2 linked regions of the Thermus aquaticus genome follow. The protein of the gene in region 1 binds, or shares a complex with, the protein of each later gene. Links are inferred from orthologs where the notes say so. Each region holds a gene or a part of one and is shown on either strand. Other genes may lie near its edges.

Region 1 (6,543 bases):
GAAGATCAACGAGAAGTACAAGGACGACCCCAACAAGCGGGCAGAGGCCACCATGAAGCTCTACCAGGAGCACAAGGTGAACCCCGCCGCCGGGTGCCTGCCCCTTTTCATCCAGATGCCCATCCTCTTCATCCTCTGGAAGGTGATCGCCAACTACGAGTTCGGCCAGGGCCTCCTCTGGATCCCCGACCTGGCCCTGCCCGACCCCTACTACATCCTCCCGGTCCTCTACGTGGCCTCCACCCTCCTCTCCACCTGGCTCTCCGCCCACGGCAACAAGGACGTCATCCGCCAGGGGCTTTTCATAAACTTGATCTTCGTCTTCCTGGTCCTGCAGTTCCCCGCCGGGGTCACCCTCTACTGGGTCCTCTCCAACCTCATCGGCCTCTTCCAGCAGTGGCTCATCAACAAAAGCCTCAAGCCCCTGGCGGCGTAAACTGGGGTCATGGACGAGAAGAAGAAGAGCATTGACGACCTCCTCTCCGACCTGGGGGTGCTGGAAGAGGCCCCGGTGGAGGTGGAGCTCAAAGAAAGCGGGAAGGAGAGCCAAACCAAGGGCCCCAAGGAGGTTCTGGAAGAGTTTCTCGTGGGCCTCCTCCTCCGCCTGGACCCCGCCCACTACGTGGAGGTGCGCCAGGAGGGAAACCTCCTCCGGGCCGAGGTCAAGGGCGGGGACCTGGGGCGCTTCATCGGCAAGGAGGGGCGGACCCTGAAGGCGGTGGAGTACCTGGCGGGGGTGGTCCTGGCCAAGCACTTCGGCGGGGCCTACCGGGTGGTCCTGGACGCCGCCGGCTACCGCAAGCGGCAGGAGGACAAGATCCGCAGGCTGGCCCAGGAGGCGGCCCTTACCGTGGAGCTCACGGGAGAGCCCCTGCCCCTGCCCCCCATGCGCCCCTCGGAAAGGCGCATCGTCCACATGCTCCTCAAGAACCACCCCAAGGTGACCACGGAAAGCCACGGGGAGGGGGAGGAGCGGCACGTGGTGGTCTACCCCCGTGATAAGGCTCCTCCGGGAACTGGAGAGGGAGCTTGAAGGGGCGGGCCTCCCCAAGGGCGAGGCCCTGGACCTTCTGGCCCTGGCGGCGGGGCTTCCCCGAAAGGCCCTCCTCCTTAGGCTTTCCGAGCCCCCACCCCCGGGAGCGGAGGCCAGAGCCCGGGAGCTCCTAAAAAGGCGGCTTTCCGGCTATCCCCTGCAGTACCTCCTGGGGGAGGTGGAGTTTTTTGGCCTCCCCCTAAAGGTGGCCGAGGGGGTCCTGATCCCGAGGCCGGAGACCGAAGGGCTGGTAGAGCTGGCCCTGAGCCTTCCCCTTCCCCCAAGGCCCCGCGTCCTGGACGTGGGGACGGGGACGGGGGCCATCGCCTTGGCCCTGAAGCGGCACCTCCCCGAGGCCGAGGTCCACGCCACCGAGGTGGACCCTAGGGCCCTGGCCCTGGCGGAGGAGAACGCCAGGAGGCTGGGCCTTCCGGTCCATTTCCTGAAGGCCCCCCTCACGGGGGGGCTAAGGAGGCTGGACCTCATCGTCTCCAACCCCCCGTACCTGCCCGAGGCTTACCGGGAGGTGGCCCCCAAGGAGCTCGCTTTTGAGAACCCGCTGGCCCTTTACGCCGGGCCTGAGGGCCTAGACGTGGCCCGGCCCCTGGCCGGTGAGGCCTGGGAGGCCCTGAGGCCCGGGGGCTTCCTCCTAATGGAGCTCGCCCCGGAGAACGTGGGCCTCATGGCGAAGGAGCTTGGCGCCATGGGCTTCCAGGAGGTGGCGGTCCTAAGGGACCTTCTGGGTCGGGAGCGGTACCTCCGGGCCCGGCGGCCCCCCTAGGAGCTGGTAGGCCAGAAGGGGCCTTTCCGTGGTCCAGAGGTCCTTGGCGGCCACCACGCCCAGGCGCACCACGCCCTTTCTGCCCTGGAGGAGGGCCAGGCCCCGGGCCAGCTCCTCGGGGGAGGGGAAGGTGGCGTCTCGGGGGGAAAGCCCGCCTCCAGAAGCCTCCGCCGCGCCTCCTCCCCCAGGCGCTCCAGGACCTCCTGGTGGCGGGCCTGGGTGGAGAGGCGGAAGGTGGCGCTGGCCAGGACCTCCCCGGCGGCAAAGGCCTTCTTCTCCGGGTAGAAGCGGAAGCGCACCAGAAGCCTGCCGTCCCGGTACCCCGCCCCCTCGAGGACCGCAAGACCCGGCCCCTGCACCTCCCCTTCCAATAGCTCCGCCCCCCGGAAGCCCTGGAGGAGGGCCCGCCGCTCGGCCACCCGCTCCAAAGTGGCCCTCCCCTCCTCGGCCCCCAGGCGCACCTCCCCCAGGTAAAGCCCCTGGCTCAGGCGCAAAAGCCTCTCCGAAAGCTGGCCCCGCTCCCCCGCCAGGGCCTCCGCCTGCCTGAGGAGGCCCCGCACCCGCTCCTCGGCCTGGGCCAGGCTTCTCTGGGCCTCGGCGAGCCGCCCCCGCAGAGCGGAAAGCTCCTCCTCAAGGCCCTGGCGCTCCCGCCTGGCCTCCTCCAGGCGGGCCTGGAGGAGGGCGATGTCGGCCTCCAGGCGGCCCTTTTCCCCTTCCAGCCGCTTCTTCTCCGCCGCCGTCCTCCTCAAAGCCTCCTCCAGGGCCTTCAGGGCCTCGGTCCCTTCGGCCAGAGCCCTTTCCTTCTCCGCGAGGGGGGCTTCCTTTTCCGAAAGGAGCGCCGCCAGCCGGGTCTTTTCTTCCTCCAGCCGGGCCTTCTCCTTCCCCAGGGCGGCCACCTGGGCCTGAAGGCCCCTGGCCTCGGCCATAAGGCGCCCCTTCAGGGCCTCGGCCTCTTCCAGGGCCTTTAGAAGCTCCTTCCTCTCCGCCCTGAGGGCGTTGAGCTCGGAAAGGGCCCGGGCGGCCTCGGCCTCCATGGCCTCTTTGGCCCTTAGGAGGGCTTCCCGCTCCCCCTTAAGCCGGTCCCGCTCCTCCCGGACGGCCTGGGCCTCGAGGATGGTCTCCCGGGCCTCCCGGAAGACCAGCAAAAAGCCCAGGTAGCTGAAGAGGGCGATCCCCACCCCGGTCATGACGGCCACCAGGGTGGCCGTCTGCCTGGGCCTGAGGCCCAGGAAGCGGAAGTGCCGCTTTCCCGCCCACTTGGCCACCCGGTCCCCCAGGTAGGCCACCAGGGCGGAGAGGAGGAGGATGAGGACGAGGAGGGCCCAGAAGGTCATCTAAAGCTCGTAGTCTTCCCCCAGGTAGTGCCGCCGCACCCCCTGGTCCTTGGCGAAGGTCTCGGGGTCGCCGTGGAAGAGGATCTCCCCGTCGTACATCACGTAGACCCGGTCGGTGATGGCCAGGGTCTCCCGCACGGCGTGGTCGGTGACGAAGACCCCCACGCCCCGCCTTTCCCGAAGCTCGGCGATGACCTTCTGGATCTCCCGCACGTTCTTGGGGTCCACCCCGGTGAAGGGCTCGTCCAGAAGGATGAAGTCGGGGTCGGTGCAGAGGGCCCGGGCGATCTCCAGCCGACGCCTTTCCCCGCCGGAGAGGGCGTAGGCCATGCGGTCTTTGAGGTGGTAGATGGCCAGCTCCTCCAGAAGGGCCTTGGCCTTTTCCAGTCGCTCCCTCTGGGAAAGGGGCTGGAACTCCAGGATGGCCAGGAGGTTTTCCAGCACCGTCATCCGCCGGAAGGCGCTGGGCTCCTGGGGCAGGTAGCCGAGGCCCATGCGGGCCCTTTTGTACATGGGCAGGCGGCCGATCTCCTGGCCCTTCAGGAAGATGCGCCCCCCGGTGGGCCGGATGAAGCCCACCACCATGTAAAAGGTCGTGGTCTTCCCCGCCCCGTTGGGGCCGAAGAGGGCCACGATCTCCCCCCGCTTGAGGTGGAGGTCCACCCCCTTGACCACCTCCTTGGGGCCGTAGCGTTTCCTAAGTCCCTGGGCCACAAGCTCGCCGTCCATGGCCCTAAGCCTAAGGGCAAACCTTTAGCCCTGGGTGAGATAATGGGCCAGGTATGGTGGTGACCCGCATCGCCCCAAGCCCCACCGGCGACCCCCACGTGGGCACGGCCTACATCGCCCTCTTCAACTACGCCTGGGCGCGAAAGAACGGGGGCCGCTTCATCGTCCGCATTGAGGACACGGACCGGGCCCGCTACGTGCCCGGGGCCGAGGAGAGGATCCTGGCCGCGCTGAAGTGGCTGGAGATCGCCTACGACGAGGGGCCGGACATCGGCGGGCCCCACGCCCCCTACCGCCAGTCGGAGCGTCTGCCCATTTATAAAGCCCACGCCGAGGAGCTTCTGAGGCGGGGGTGGGCCTACCGGGCCTTTGAGACCCCGGAGGAGCTGGAGAGGATCCGCCAGGAGAAGGGGGGCTACGACGGCCGGGCCCGCCACATCCCCCCCGAGGAGGCCGAGGAGCGGGCCAGGCGGGGCGAACCCCACGTGATCCGCCTCAAGGTCCCCCGCCCCGGTACCACGGCGGTCAAGGACGAGCTCAGGGGCGTGGTGGTCTACGACAACGGGGAGATCCCCGACGTGGTTCTCCTCAAGTCCGACGGCTACCCCACCTACCACCTGGCCAACGTAGTGGACGACCACCTCATGGGGGTCACCGACGTGATCCGGGCCGAGGAGTGGCTGGTCTCCACGCCCATCCACGTCCTCCTCTACCAAGCCTTCGGCTGGGAGGTGCCCCGCTTCTACCACATGCCCCTCCTCAGGAACCCCGACAGGACCAAGATCTCCAAGCGCAAGAGCCACACCTCCCTGGAGTGGTACAGGGTGGAGGGCTTCTTGCCCGAGGCCCTGAGGAACTACCTTTGCCTCATGGGCTTCTCCATGCCCGACGGGCGGGAGATCTTCACCCTCGAGGAGTTCGTGGCCGCCTTTTCCTGGGAGAGGGTCTCCCTGGGCGGGCCCATCTTTGACCTGGAGAAGCTCCGCTGGATGAACGGCAAGTACATCCGGGAGGTCCTTTCCCTGGAAGAGGTGGCCCAGCGGGTCAAGCCCTTCCTGGAGGCGGCGGGCTTCTTTTGGCCCAGCGAGGCCTACCTGCGCCGGGCGGTGGAGCTCATGCGCCCCCGCATAGACACCCTGAAGGAGCTTCCCGAGAAGGCCCCTTATCTCTTCACCGAGGACTACCCCTTCTCCGAGAAGGCCAGGGCCAAGCTGGAGGAGGGCCTTCCCGTCCTCAAGGAGCTCCTTCCCCTCCTGAAGGCCCAGGAGGACTGGGGCGAGGCCGCCCTCGAGGCCCTTCTCCGGAACTTCGCCGCCCAAAGGGGCCTTAAACTGGGCCAGGTGGCCCAGCCCCTCCGGGCCGCCCTCACCGGGAGCCTGGAAACCCCGGGCCTCTTTGAGATCATGGCCCTTCTGGGCCGGGAACGGACCCTTTCCCGCCTGGAGCGGGCTCTTTCGTGAAGAAAGCCGCAAGCCGGGGTATACTGGAGAGCGTGAAGCGGTTCCTTCTCGCCACCATAGCCCTTTTGGGCCTGGCCACGGCTCAGAGCGCCATCCAGATGCGCTTCGGCTATGGGGAGGGCCTGGGCCTCACCTTCGGGGCCGGGGTGGAAAGCCGCCTCCGGCAGAACCTCTCCGGCCGCCTCCTGGCCGAGCTGGCCCCCGCCGCCCCCGGGGTGGCCCTCGAGGCCAGCCTCCTCTTCAAGCCGGACCTGGGCCAGTACGACCCCACCCTTAGGGGCCTCCTCCCCTACTTCGGCGGGGGGCTGAGCGGGCTCTTGGGCGAGCAGTCCACCGCTGGCGTCAGCTTCAGCGCCGGGCTTGAGGGGCTCCTTGACCCCTACACCGGCCTCTTCGCCGAGGCTACCTACGTCTACGGCTTCGCGGGCTTCCCCAAGGTCTGGCGCTTTGGGCTTGGCGTCAACTTCCGCTGATGGGCTTCTTTGACCGGCTAAAGGCGGGCCTGGCCAAGACCAGGGAGCGGCTTCTCAAGGCCATTCCCTGGGGCGGCAACCTCGAGGAGGTCCTGGAGGAGCTAGAGATGGCCCTCCTGGCCGCCGACGTGGGCCTCTCCGCCACCGAGGAGATCCTTCAGGAAGTCCGGGCCTCGGGCCGCAAAGACCTGAAGGAGGCGGTGAAGGAAAAGCTGGTAGGGATGCTGGAGCCGGACGAGCGCCGGGCCACCCTGAGGAAGCTGGGCTTCAACCCGCAAAAGCCCAAGCCCGTGGAGCCCAAGGGCCGGGTGGTTCTGGTGGTGGGCGTGAATGGGGTGGGCAAGACCACCACCATCGCCAAGCTGGGCCGCTACTACCAGAACCTGGGCAAGAAGGTCATGTTTTGCGCCGGGGACACCTTCCGGGCCGCCGGGGGAACCCAGCTTTCCGAGTGGGGAAAGCGCCTTTCTATCCCCGTGATCCAAGGACCGGAGGGCACCGACCCCGCCGCTCTCGCCTACGACGCCGTCCAGGCCATGAAGGCCCGGGGCTACGACCTCCTCTTCGTGGACACCGCAGGCCGCCTCCACACCAAGCACAACCTCATGGAGGAGCTGAAGAAGGTCAAGCGGGCCATCGCCAAGGCCGACCCGGAGGAGCCCAAGGAGGTCTGGCTGGTGCTGGACGCCGTCACCGGCCAAAACGGCCTGGAGCAGGCCAAGAAATTCCACGA
Region 2 (11,191 bases), 730 kb from region 1 along the record:
GTGCGGACCTTGGGGTTGTGGTAGAGGACGGCCCTTTCCGCCTCCACCCAGAGGGGCTGGGTGCGGGTGCTTTCCAGGAAGTCCGCCAGGTAGACCTCCTGGGCCTTGAGTTGGGGCCCGCCCCAGCCCGAAAGCTGGTCCAGGAGGCAGGCGAGGTCATCGTAGAAGAAGGCCTTGCCCTGGGGGTTCACCGCCTGGGCGGCGTGGCGGGCATCCAGGATGGTCATGAAGCAGTAGGGGCAGGCCTCCACCCCCACCCGGAGGGCCCTGGGGGCGGCCAGGGCCTTGGGGAGGAGGGGGAGGGCCAAGAGGGCCAAAAAGCGGCGGCGTTCCATGGGTTCACCTCCACTCTACCAAGAAGGCCACCCCGGAAGGTCCCGGGGTGGCCCAAGATCGGGTTAGCGCCCCTTGGGAACGGTGTACTCCCTGGGGTCAAGGACGGCTTCCTTGGAGTGGAAGAACTTGGAGAAGGTTTCGTTGACCTCTAGATCGCCGATCCTTCCGCGCACCCTCCAGACGTAGTTCCCGCTCACCCCGGGGATGAACCAGCCCCGGTAGTACCCGGGCTGGCCGTGGGCCCGTCGCAGGTCCACCTGGAAGGCCTCCCCGTTGGGGGCGATGATCTCCACAATGAGGGTCTTTTCCAGCCCCTCCACGGGTTTGTCCCCTTCCGTGACCCTAAGGTCCAGGGAGTTGGGAAAGCCGGCGAAGGCCGGGTTGTAGAGGAAGCCGATCACGATCCTATATGGTCCCACCTGACGGCTCTCGTGGGCTAGAGCCAAGGCCGCCAAAGCCACGAGAAGAGCGGTTAAGAGCCTCCTGATTCCCATCATGGCCTTACCTCCTTAGCGCCTAATGGCTGTGGCCGTGCCCGTGGTCTTTCTCCCCGCCCAGAAGCCCCGCATGCCGGGCCAGGAGGGCTACCAGGTTCATCTCGGGCAGGGGGGCCAGGTCTAGGAGGGTCTGGAAGGTGAAGAAGTTCTGCCGGCCGTGCTGGGCCTTGTGGGCCTCGGCGAAGGCCCGGGCCTTGGCGGGGCTATCAAAGGCCACGAGCTTGGCGTTCATCACCACCATCATCCGCTCCCCAAAGTAGTAGGTGGCCCTCCGGGCGGGGATGAGGCGCACGCTTCCCTGAGGGTTCTGGGGATCGTAGCTTCCCCGATCGGTCACGTAGAAGGTGGCCCCTTCCCCGTCTTTCAGGCCGTGGACCCAGGCGTAGTTCACCATGCAGGCGAGGCTCTCAAAGTGGAGGGCCTCCACGGTCTCCTTGGGGTTGTGGGGGGCGGGCCGGGGTGCCTTGAAGGAGATCTGGCTGTAGGTCTGCTCAAAGAAGCCCTTGGCGAAGGTGCGCCCCCGCCACTCTCCCTCCGGGGTCTTGATGGGCATGCCGCAGAAGGCGCAGGTGGCCTCCTCCCAGGGAATGGGCTTCGGGGGGATGAGGTCCCTGCCCATCCCGGGGGACATGCCCATCTGGCTGTGCCCCATATGGGCCAGGGCCGGGGCCGCCAGCGCCAAACCGCCTAAAGCCGCCAAAACCTCACGCCGCGTCTTCGCCATAGACCACCTCCATTAGCCAGGGGAGGCGCTCTCCCCTTGGGCCCAAGACCTCTTCCGGGGGGCCTTCCTCCAGAAGCCTTCCCCCCTTGAGGAGAACAAGCCGCTGGGCCAGGGCGGCCTCCTCGAGGTCGTGGAGGGCCAGGAGGACCACCCCTTCCCCCTTGTCCCTGACCCAGTTCCAAAACCGCTCCCGCCCCCTGGGGTCCAGGGCGGCGGTGGGCTCGTCCAGAAGCCAGACGGTGGGGTTTCCCATGAGGCTTGCGGCGATGGCCAGGCGCTTGGCCTGCCCCCCGGAGAGCTCCCCCACCCGCCTGGGCAGGAGGGCCTCTATGCCCATGCGGAAGACGGCCTCGTCCAGGGCCTCCCGGGTCAGGCCCTTCACCTCCTGGGCCCCCTTCAGGACCTCGAGGGCCTTCAGGTGGGGGAAGAGCCTGGGGGCCTGGGGCAGGTAGGCCCGGAGGGCCAGGGCCTTGGGGTCCCTGGGGTCGTGGCCCAGGAGGGAAGCCCTTCCCCCATCGGGCTTGAGCCTCCCCGCCAGGACGGCCAGAAGGGTGCTCTTGCCCGCCCCGTTGGGGCCGAGAAGCCCCACCACCCCGCCTTCGGCCCGGAGGTTCAGGCCGAAGAGCCTCCCCCGCTTGACTAGCGCCTCCACCGCCACCATAGAAGACCTCCGCCAAGCCCCAGGAGAAGGGGGGCCGGGTTGGGCTTTTTCTCCTGGGGAAGGGGCCTCGGCTCCGGGTCCGCCAGGCCGAGAAGCCTCAGGCCCGGCACCTGGGTCTCGGCGCTTTCCCAGAGGACCACCCCGGGAGAGAGGGCAAAAAGGGAGAGCTCCGGCTGCCGGGCGAGGAGGAGGGCGAAGCTCCCGCTGGGGAGGTGGGGTACGGGAAGAGCCGGGGCCCGGTCGTAGGCGTTGCCCCGCACCCGGGCCTTGGCCTTGGGGGCGTCCACCAGGAGGTCGTAGAGGTTGCCCGAAAAGGCGTTTTCCACCACCTCCGCCGAGTTCTCCCCCCGCTCCCGGGTGATGCGGAGGGCGGTGCCGTTTTCCAGGAAGCGGTTTGCCCTCACCGCCACCTCCTTGGCGTCCAGGAGGACCAGGCCCAGGGTGTTGCCCAGGAAGAGGTTGGCCTCCACCCGGCTTTGTCGCTCGTCCTGGACCAGAAGGCCGTAGCCGATGGGGGTCTTGTGGTCCAGGAGCCGGTTTTTGGCCACCAGGTTGGCGGCCCCGTGCATGACGGCGTTGCCCACGGCGTTTTCCCGGCTCAGGTTCGCCTCCACCCGCACCTCCCAGGAGAACATCACATGAAAGCCGTAGCGGCCATTTCGCTCCAGCAGGTTCTTGTGGATCCGCATCCCGGGGCTGTACTCCACATAGATGGCATCCATGTAGCCCGAGAGTTGGCTCCCTTCCACCCCCGCCTCCGGGCTCCGGTAGACCAGGACCCCAGGGGAGCGGCCCAGGCCCCGGGCCTTCAGGCCCCGCACCTGGGCCTTCGGGGAGTCCTCCACCCTGACCGCCGTGGGGGCCCCTTGCACCTCCACCCCTTCCAGAAGGCATCCCTCGCACCCCTTCAGGTAGATGGCGGCGTCGGGCTCAAAGAAGTCCTCCTCCTTCCCGGCCCCCACCACCTCGAGGCCCCTCACCCGTATTCCCGGGGCCAGGAGGCTCAGGGTGTGCCCCCTCGTCCCCCGAAGGACCGCCCCCTCCCCCTCCACCACCAGGCCCGGGGCGCTGAGGACCAGAGGGCCCTCCACCTCCCCGGTGAGCTTCAGGACCGGGGCGGCCAGGGCCAGGCTCAGGAGAAGGGGGCCCATACACCGCCAGGCTAGGGCAGGGGGGTGGGACATTCGTACTTCCGGCGGAAAGTACATTTGTCCCGGTCCCGGGGTCTAGACTCTTCCCTGTGAGGCGCCTTCTCCCTATTCTCCTCTTCCTCTTCCCCGCCCTGGCCCAGGTGGTGGTGGTGGAGCCGGGCTGGGTGCGCCTGGTGCCCCCGGTGGTCCCGGACACCGCCGCCTACCTCACCCTGGTGAACCGGGGCCAGACCCCCTTAAGGCTTGTGGGGGCCGAGACCCCCGTGGCCAGCCGGGTCTCCCTCCACCGGGACCACCAGGAGCACAAGGGGGGGCACGCGGTCTTGGGCATGCGCCCCCTGCCCTACGTGGAGGTTCCCCCGGGGGGTAAGGTGGCCTTCCGCCCCGGGGGCTACCACCTGATGCTGGAGGGTCTCAAGCGGCCCCTGAAGGCGGGGGAGAAGGTGGAGCTCACCCTCCTCTTCCAAGGGGGCTTGAAGGTTAAGGTAGTCTTGCCCGTGGAGAGGCGATGAAGCGCTTTTGGCCGGCCTTCCTAATCCTGGGGCTTTTGGGCTTAGGCTACCTCCTCGTGCCCAAGGGTAGCCACAGCTTTTTCGGCACCCGCCTCCTGAACCCCAAGCCCGTGGACTTCACCCTCGAGGGCCCCAAGGGCCCCGTGCGCCTGGCCGACTTCAGGGACAAGCTGGTCCTCATCTTCTTCGGCTTCGTGCACTGCCCCGACGTCTGCCCCACCACCATGATCTCCCTGAAGCAGGTCTACGAGAACCTCTCCCCCGAGGAGCAGAGGCGCGTCCAGGTTATCTTCATCAGCGTGGACCCCGAGCGGGACACCCCGGAGATCGCCGACCAGTACGCCAAGGCTTTCCACCCCGCCTTCCTGGGCCTCACGGGAAGCCCCGAGGAGGTCCAGGAGGTGGCCCGCGCCTTCGGCGTTTACTACCAGAAGACCGCCTACCGGGGCCCCGGGGCGTACCTGGTGGACCACACCGCCACCACCTTCGTGGTCCAGGGGGGCAGGCTGGTCTTACTCCTAAGCCCCGACAAGCTCAACTTCGCCCAGAACCCGGGTTATCTTCCCAAGGTGGTGGCGGACCTGCGGGCCCTCCTGTAAGCTGAGGGCACGATGGATTTCAAGGGACTTTTGGAGAAGGCCAAAGAGGCGGCCAGGTCGGTGGCCCAGGAGGCCGAGAAGCGGCTTCAGGAGATCAAGGAGAAGCTGGACCAGGACAAGGACGGGCGGCCCGACGTCCTGGAAAAGGCCCTGGAGGAGGCGGAAAAGGCCTTGCATGAGGCCAAAAGCCGCCTGGCGGACCTGGACCAGGACAAGGACGGCGTTCCCGACAAGCTGAAGGAGGTCTCCGAGCTGGCCAAGAAGGCGGCGGAAACCGCCAAGGCCAAGGCCGAGGAGGCCGCCCACCTCCTCAGGGAGCGCCTGGGTAAGGGCGAGTAGGTGCCCGCACTTTGGTTTCGCCACATGAGGTGCCCAAGCCCGGGCTGAAGGCTTTTCTGGGGTACTTAGCCCAAGGCCACGTCCAGGGCCATCATCAGGGCGAAGCCCATCATCACCCCGAAGGTGGAGACGTCCCCGTTGCCCTCCCTTTGGCTTTCGGGGATGACCTCCTCCACGATCACGAAGACCATGGCTCCGGCCGCCAGGGCCATGAGGTAGGGGAGAAGGACCAGCATCTCCTGGACCAAAAGCGCTCCCAGGACCGCCCCGATGGGTTCCACGATGGCGGAAAGCTGGCCGTAGAACCAGGCCAGGCCCGCCCCCACCCCGGCCCGCCTCAGGGGCCAGGCCACGGCCAGGCCCTCGGGCAGGTTCTGCAGGCCGATTCCCAGGGCCAGGGCGATGGCCCCGCCCAGGGTGGCCGCCCCCGTGGGGTCCAGGCCAGCCGCCCCGAAGGCCACCCCCACCGCCAGGCCCTCGGGGAAGTTGTGCAGGGTGATGGCCAGGATAAGGAGGGTGGTGCGCCGCCAGGGGGTGGGGATCCCTTCCCGGGCCTCCATGGGAAAGCCCAGGTGCAGGTGGGGCAGGAGGCGGTCCAGAAGCCGGAGAAGGGCCCCTCCCGCCAGGAAGCCCACCACGGCGGGGACCCAGGGGGTCACGCCCTGGGCCTCGGCCATCTCCATGCCGGGGACGAGGAGGGAGAAGACGCTAGCCGCCAGCATCACCCCGGCGGCGAAGCCCAGCATCCCGTCCAGGAGCTTGCGGCTGGGCTCCCGGGCCAGGAAGACGCTGGCCGCTCCCAAGGCGGTGAGGCCCCAGGTGAAGAGCCCGCCCAAAAGGGCGTAGAGGAGGGGCGCTTCCATGGCCCCGATTTTAGGGGAGCCTAAATCCCCCGGCAAGCCCCCCTTGGGGTATCCTGGAATCAGGTATGCTGGATAAGCTCGCGCGCTTAGAGGAGGAGTACCGGGAGCTGGAGGCCCTTCTCGCCGATCCCGAGGTCCTGAAGGACCAGAAGCGCTACCAGGCCCTTTCCCGGCGCTACGCCGAGATGGGGGAGATCATCGCCCTCATCCGGGAGTACCGCAAGGTCCTCGAGGACCTGGAGGGGGTGGAAAGCCTCCTGGAGGACCCCGAGCTCCGGGAGGTGGCCAAGGCGGAGAGGGAGGCGCTTTTGGCCCGCAAGGAGGCCCTGGAACGGGAGCTTGAGCGCCACCTCCTGCCCAAAGACCCCATGGACGAGCGGGACGCCATCGTGGAAATCCGGGCCGGCACCGGGGGCGAGGAAGCGGCCCTTTTCGCCCGCGACCTTTTGGAGATGTACCTGCGCTTCGCCGAGGAGATGGGGCTGGAAACCGAGATCCTGGACTCCAACCCCACGGACCTGGGCGGCTTCTCCAAGGTGGTCTTTGAGGTAAGGGGCCCCGGGGCCTACGGCACCTTCAAGTACGAGAGCGGGGTTCACCGGGTGCAGCGGGTACCGGCCACGGAGACCCAGGGGCGCATCCACACCTCCACGGCCACGGTGGCCGTTTTGCCCAAGGCGGAGGAGTCCGACTTCCAGCTCAACATGGACGAGGTCCGCATTGATGTGATGCGGGCCTCGGGGCCCGGGGGCCAGGGGGTCAACACCACCGACTCGGCGGTGCGGGTGGTCCACCTGCCCACGGGCATCATGGTCACCTGCCAGGACTCAAGGAGCCAGATCAAGAACCGGGAGAAGGCCCTCATGATCCTCCGTAGCCGCCTTCTGGAGATGAAGCGGGCCGAGGAGGCGGAAAAGCTCCGCCAGGCCCGCCTGGCCCAGATCGGCACCGGGGAGCGCTCGGAGAAGATCCGCACCTACAACTTCCCCCAGTCCCGGGTCACGGACCACCGCATCGGCTTCACCACCCACGACCTGGAGGGCGTCCTCTCGGGTAAGCTCCAGCCCCTTCTGGAGGCCCTCAAGCGGGCCGACCAGGAGCGCCAGCTGGAGGCCATGACGGAAGCGTGATGCGCCGCGAGATCCTGGTGGTGGCGGCCATCCTCATGGACCGCCAGGGGCGGGTCCTCCTGGTGGGCAATGACTGGGGGCGCAAGGGCCTGGTGCGCTACACCCTCCCCGGGGGAACGGTGGAGCCCGGGGAGACGGTTCCCGAGGCCCTGGTGCGGGAGGTGCGGGAGGAGACCGGCCTAAGGGTGAAGGCCATTGAGCACCTGGCCTACGTGATCCAGGTGGAGGACCGCCGCAAGAACGAGCGCACCCTGGCCCTGGCCTTTAGGGCCAGCTACGAGGGGCTTCTGAACCCAAGGGACCCCGACGGCCACATCGTGGAGGCCCGCTTCTTCACCCTGGAGGAGGTGGCCCAGAAGCTTGCGGGCCACCGCCCCCTCCAGGAGCCCCTCATGGACTACCTTCAGGGCGAGCGGGGGCGGTTTTACGCCTACCCGGGGTGGGGCCTGGAGGGGGTTAGGGTCTAGGGCCCCAGCTTTCGCTTCAGGTAAGCCACAAGCTCCTCTATGGCCTTGCGGAGGGCCCTTTGCTCCTCGGCCAGGGCCTCCAGGGGGTCCTTGTGGGGCTCGAGGCCGGATAAGGTCTTGAAAAGCAGGGTGGTGTTGCCGCACCTGGGGCAGGCGATGCCTTCGGGGCGGACCGAGGGGGCGTAGAAGATGCGGGCCCCGCACCGGGGGCAGAGGAGGTACTTGGCCCCCAGGGCCTCTCCCTTGCGCACCTCCTTTTCCAGCTCCACGGCCTCCTCCCGGGGGAAGCCCAGGAAGTAGTCCTCCCCCACCTTGAGGAGGCCCGGGGTTTCCTCGGTGCTCTTCAGCTCCCCCCGCTTCCCCTCGGGGACCTCCCAGGTGAGGCCGTTCCAGCGGAAGTGGCGGAGGTGCTTCTTCCCCTCCCGGTCCTCAATCTCCACGATGAGCTGGAGGTTGGGGTCCTTGGGGTAGTAGTAGAGCCGCACCGCCTGCACCCCGGAAAGGGCCTGGGTCTTGGGCAGGGTGTAGCTCAAAGGGCCTTCCCCCCGGGCGGGGTAGCCCACCAGGCGCTCCAGGTCGTAGATGGTGAGGCCCAGGCGGCCAGAATCTCCGTAAAGGAGGCGCTCCACATGCTTGAAGGCGGCCTCGAGGCCTGGGTCCATGGCAAAAGTCTACCCCGGGAAGGCCTTCCCGGGGTAGACCCAAAGTTCACGGGCTCAGGGCGCGGGCCAGGTCACGCAGTAGGGCTTGAGGACCGCATACTTGCCGCCTCCGTACTGGGAGAGCATGGCCTCCTGGACCCCCTTCTCCGGCCACAGGTAGTCCACCACCAGGGGGGCGTCCTCGTTCCCTGCCCCGCCCAGGTTCCAGGGGCCCGCCTCCTTGCCCACGGGGCGGAAGTGGTCGGGACCATAGCCGTCCTGGCTCCCCACCAGCACGTAGAAGCAGACCTTCTGGCCGGAAGCGGGGTTGAAGTACTTCTTGTCCACTTGCAGGATGACCTGCTTGTCCGCCGGGTTGCTGGCCACCACCACCCCGTCCGCCGTGTCGGTGCCGTCGGGGAAGCCCACCCGCTGGCCGTACTGGGGCCAGCCCGCCGCCTTGAGGAAGAGGTCCCAGGGGTGCTCGGGGTCAAAGGCCACCTTGGCCCCTTTGGCGAAGGTCTCGGTTTTGCCCCCTTCCTTGTAGTCTATGTAGACGTTGATGAGCTGGTGGCTGAAGCCGGCAGGGGCGCCCCAGGGGTTGGTCATCTCCTTGAAGGTGAAGACAAAGGTCCAGGTGGCCCCGCCGTCCAGGATGCGCATCTCCAGGAGGTCAAAGAGCCCCTTAAAGGGAGCGAAGGCCTGGTCCTTGGGGTAGGTGTAGGTGCCGGGGCCATGCTCGTCCCCCTCGGGGTCCTTGACCACCAGCACCTCCTTGCCCGCCAGGCGCTGGGGGAGGCTCAGGGCCAGGGGGTTGCCGTTCGGGGCGATGTCCAGGATGCGACCCTCTTTTTCTAGGACTATGGCCAGGCGAAGGGTGTCCCCGGCCTCCGCCTTGAGGGTGGTGTAGGGGATGCGCATCTCCACCACGTCGCCCACGAAGGCCCGCCTACCCGCCAGGTCGGCGGGGGAGCTGGCCAGAACCCAGGCCCCGTCCCGGTAGGCGTAGCGCACCAGCACCCCCTGACCCTCCCGTACCTGGTTGAAATCTAGAGTGATCCGTTGTTGCAAAGGAAAGCCCAAGGAAACCTCCCCGCCCTCGGGGAAGGCGGCCCCGCCCTCCTCCCTGGGGGTGGTGGCGTAGACGTGGAGGCGATACCCCTGGCCCACCAGGTCCAGGGCTCTGGTCCCGTCCCGCAGGTCCACCCGGAGGTAGACGTTCTGCTCGTCAAACCCCAGGTAGAGGCCTTTGATGAGGTCGTCCGGGGTCTGCATGGTGGTGCCGTCGGCGTCGGGGAGGTAGGCGGCCCCTTTCCACTCCTCCGCCTCGGCCCGCCCGTCCAGGTTGGGCTTCAACCGCCCTGGGGTTCCCTGGGGTTGCACGGGGGGGCGCACGGCGATGTAGAGCTCCTCCGGGGGCTTCTGGCCCAGGGTTTTGTAGACCGCCTGGAGGATGGAGCGGAAGGCCTCATCAAAGGGGGGGTGGTTGGGGAAGCCGGTGTCCTGGCCGTACCACCAGAACCAGTCGGAGGCCTGGGCGGCGTAGATGAGGCCCATGGCCTTCTCCACCACCTGGGGGTCGCCACCCTGGTCCTTGTAGGCCATCACCGCCTGCCGGGCCCGGCTCAGCCGGTCCCAGGCCTCGTTTTCCTCCGGCTCCCCGGCCCACATGGCGAAGTCCCCGGCCCAGCCCCCGGTGCCCAGCCTGGCGATGGGCAGGGAGGGGAGGTTCAGGACCTCGGAGAAGAGCACGGTTTCCAGCGTGCCCTTCTTCTGCTCCTCCGCCAGGCGCTTGTAGAGGAGGCGGCGGAAGTCGTTGCCGTTATTCGGGTAGTTCTCCCAGGCGTTCTCCCCGTCCAGGGCGATGGTGAGGACAGCGTTGGGGTTCTGGCCGATCACCTGGCGGCGGATCTCCAGGAGGGTGCCGATGAAGTCCTCCACCGCCCGCTCGGCGGGCATCTGGCTGTAGCTGAAGCCGATGCGGTCCGAGAGGTCCCGGTGCCGGAAGAAGAGGACCACCTGCTTGCCGTTTTTCTCCACCCGGTAAAGCCGGGTGAGGGTGGCGGGGTTCACGGGGAAGCCGCTCTTGCCCAGGATGGCCTCGTCCGTCACCAGGAAGCCGATGCCCTCCTCGGCGTAGAGCTCCGCGGCCTTCTGGCTCACGGCCCCTTCGGGAGGCCACATCCCCTTGGGGGCCTTGCCGAAGAGCTTCTGGAAGTAGTCCCGCCCGGCCCGGACCTGCCAGCGGGCGTCCTCCGGCCAGGCGATGGGCTCTTTGGGCAGGGCCAGGGCGGGGTTGGACTCGCGGATGGCCTCCTTGTCTATCAGGATGGGCAGGATGGGGTGGTAGTAGGGGGTGGTGATGAGGTCAATCTGGCCCCGCTCCCAGAGCTCCCTGTGGAGGGGCAGGATGGTGGCCATGAGCTCCAGGTGCTTCTTGAGGACGTAGGCCAGGTCCTCCTGGGTGAAGCCCCGGTCCTTGCGGTAAAGGGCCTTCAGCCCAGGGTCCCGCTCAATGTAATCCACGTTGATCCAGTAGAGGTTCCAGAGCACCCGCAGGTCCTGCAGGTCCTGGTCGGCGAAGGTCTCGCCCCGGATTTTCTTGGCCTGGAGCTCCTTGTAGCGGGGGCTTTTTTCCACGAAGCGGGGGTTGATGTCAAAGAAACGCTCCACGATGAAGGCCCGCTCCTCTTGGGAAAGCTGGCCCAGGGGCTTTTCCGAGACCCGCCAGTAGGCGTCTTTGGCCTTCCCCGAGAGGTAGTCCTCAATCTGCTTGAGGAGGGTGGAAGTGTAGTCAAAGGTGACCTTGATCTCGGGGAACTCCTTGAGGACCTCGGCCATCCAGGGGTAGCTGTTCGTCCCGTGCATGCGCACCCATGGCCCCTCGTATTGCCCGGTGACAGGGTTCTCGTAGGGGGGCTGGTGCTGGTGCCACAGGATGGCCACCTTGAGGGGCTGGGCAAAGACAGCGCCCAAGGCCAAGACGAGTGTGAAGAAGGTTCTTTTCATGTCTTCTCTCCTCCTTTAGATTAGAAGGGAACGAGGCCTGCTAGCGTGAGGCGCGGGGTGAGATCGGCGGACACCTCGAGGCCCAGGTAGAGCGTGCCCAAGCCTATCTTGCGCTGCCCTTGGGCATAGAGGCCAAGCCCGTTGTTCCATGCCAGTCCCGCTTCGCCAGAGAAGCCTAGAACCTGCCCCTGGAAGCCCACTTGTGCGGCCAGGGTTTGGTAATCGGTGGAGAGGCGGAGAAAGGGTGCGGGTTCCAGGGCGC

Evidence for each region.
Region 2: the proteins of prmC (region 1) and prfA are in contact, whole or in part, in a crystal structure (PDB 2B3T), measured with the Escherichia coli proteins. The link is inferred for Thermus aquaticus from one-to-one orthologs.

What each region holds. Positions count from the first base shown.
Region 1 is NZ_LHCI01000106.1:1,034,889-1,041,431, reverse strand. What follows is about bases 4-2,904. They hold prmC (peptide chain release factor N(5)-glutamine methyltransferase), read left to right. Parts: upstream 4-995; coding sequence 996-1,814; downstream 1,815-2,904. Other genes in these bases: BVI061214_RS06730 (Jag family protein), read left to right, coding at 446-1,033; BVI061214_RS06735 (YidC/Oxa1 family membrane protein insertase), read left to right, coding at 4-436. Outside these bases: more of BVI061214_RS06735, read left to right, coding at 1-3; lptB (LPS export ABC transporter ATP-binding protein), read right to left, coding at 3,149-3,877; gltX (glutamate--tRNA ligase), read left to right, coding at 3,931-5,337; BVI061214_RS06705 (hypothetical protein), read left to right, coding at 5,370-5,810; signal recognition particle-docking protein FtsY, read left to right, coding at 5,810-6,543. UniProt on the Escherichia coli protein: Methylates the class 1 translation termination release factors RF1/PrfA and RF2/PrfB on the glutamine residue of the universally conserved GGQ motif, i.e. on 'Gln-235' in RF1 and on 'Gln-252' in RF2.
Region 2 is NZ_LHCI01000106.1:305,099-316,289, reverse strand. The notes cover bases 4,810-7,779. They hold prfA (peptide chain release factor 1), read left to right. Parts: upstream 4,810-5,747; coding sequence 5,748-6,812; downstream 6,813-7,779. Other genes in these bases: BVI061214_RS02605 (hypothetical protein), read right to left, coding at 7,276-7,779; BVI061214_RS02610 (NUDIX hydrolase), read left to right, coding at 6,812-7,279; BVI061214_RS02620 (ZIP family metal transporter), read right to left, coding at 4,885-5,682; BVI061214_RS02625 (dolichyl-phosphate-mannose--protein mannosyltransferase), read left to right, coding at 4,810-4,819. In the rest of the region: BVI061214_RS14005 (nitrous oxide reductase accessory protein NosL), read right to left, coding at 1-335; BVI061214_RS02655 (hypothetical protein), read right to left, coding at 399-833; BVI061214_RS02650 (nitrous oxide reductase accessory protein NosL), read right to left, coding at 853-1,557; BVI061214_RS02645 (ABC transporter ATP-binding protein), read right to left, coding at 1,538-2,218; BVI061214_RS02640 (NosD domain-containing protein), read right to left, coding at 2,197-3,369; BVI061214_RS02635 (copper chaperone PCu(A)C), read left to right, coding at 3,459-3,881; BVI061214_RS02630 (SCO family protein), read left to right, coding at 3,878-4,480; more of BVI061214_RS02625, read left to right, coding at 4,493-4,809; more of BVI061214_RS02605, read right to left, coding at 7,780-7,941; BVI061214_RS02600 (glucodextranase DOMON-like domain-containing protein), read right to left, coding at 7,996-10,929; BVI061214_RS02595 (glycogen-binding domain-containing protein), read right to left, coding at 10,950-11,191. UniProt on the Escherichia coli protein: Peptide chain release factor 1 directs the termination of translation in response to the peptide chain termination codons UAG and UAA.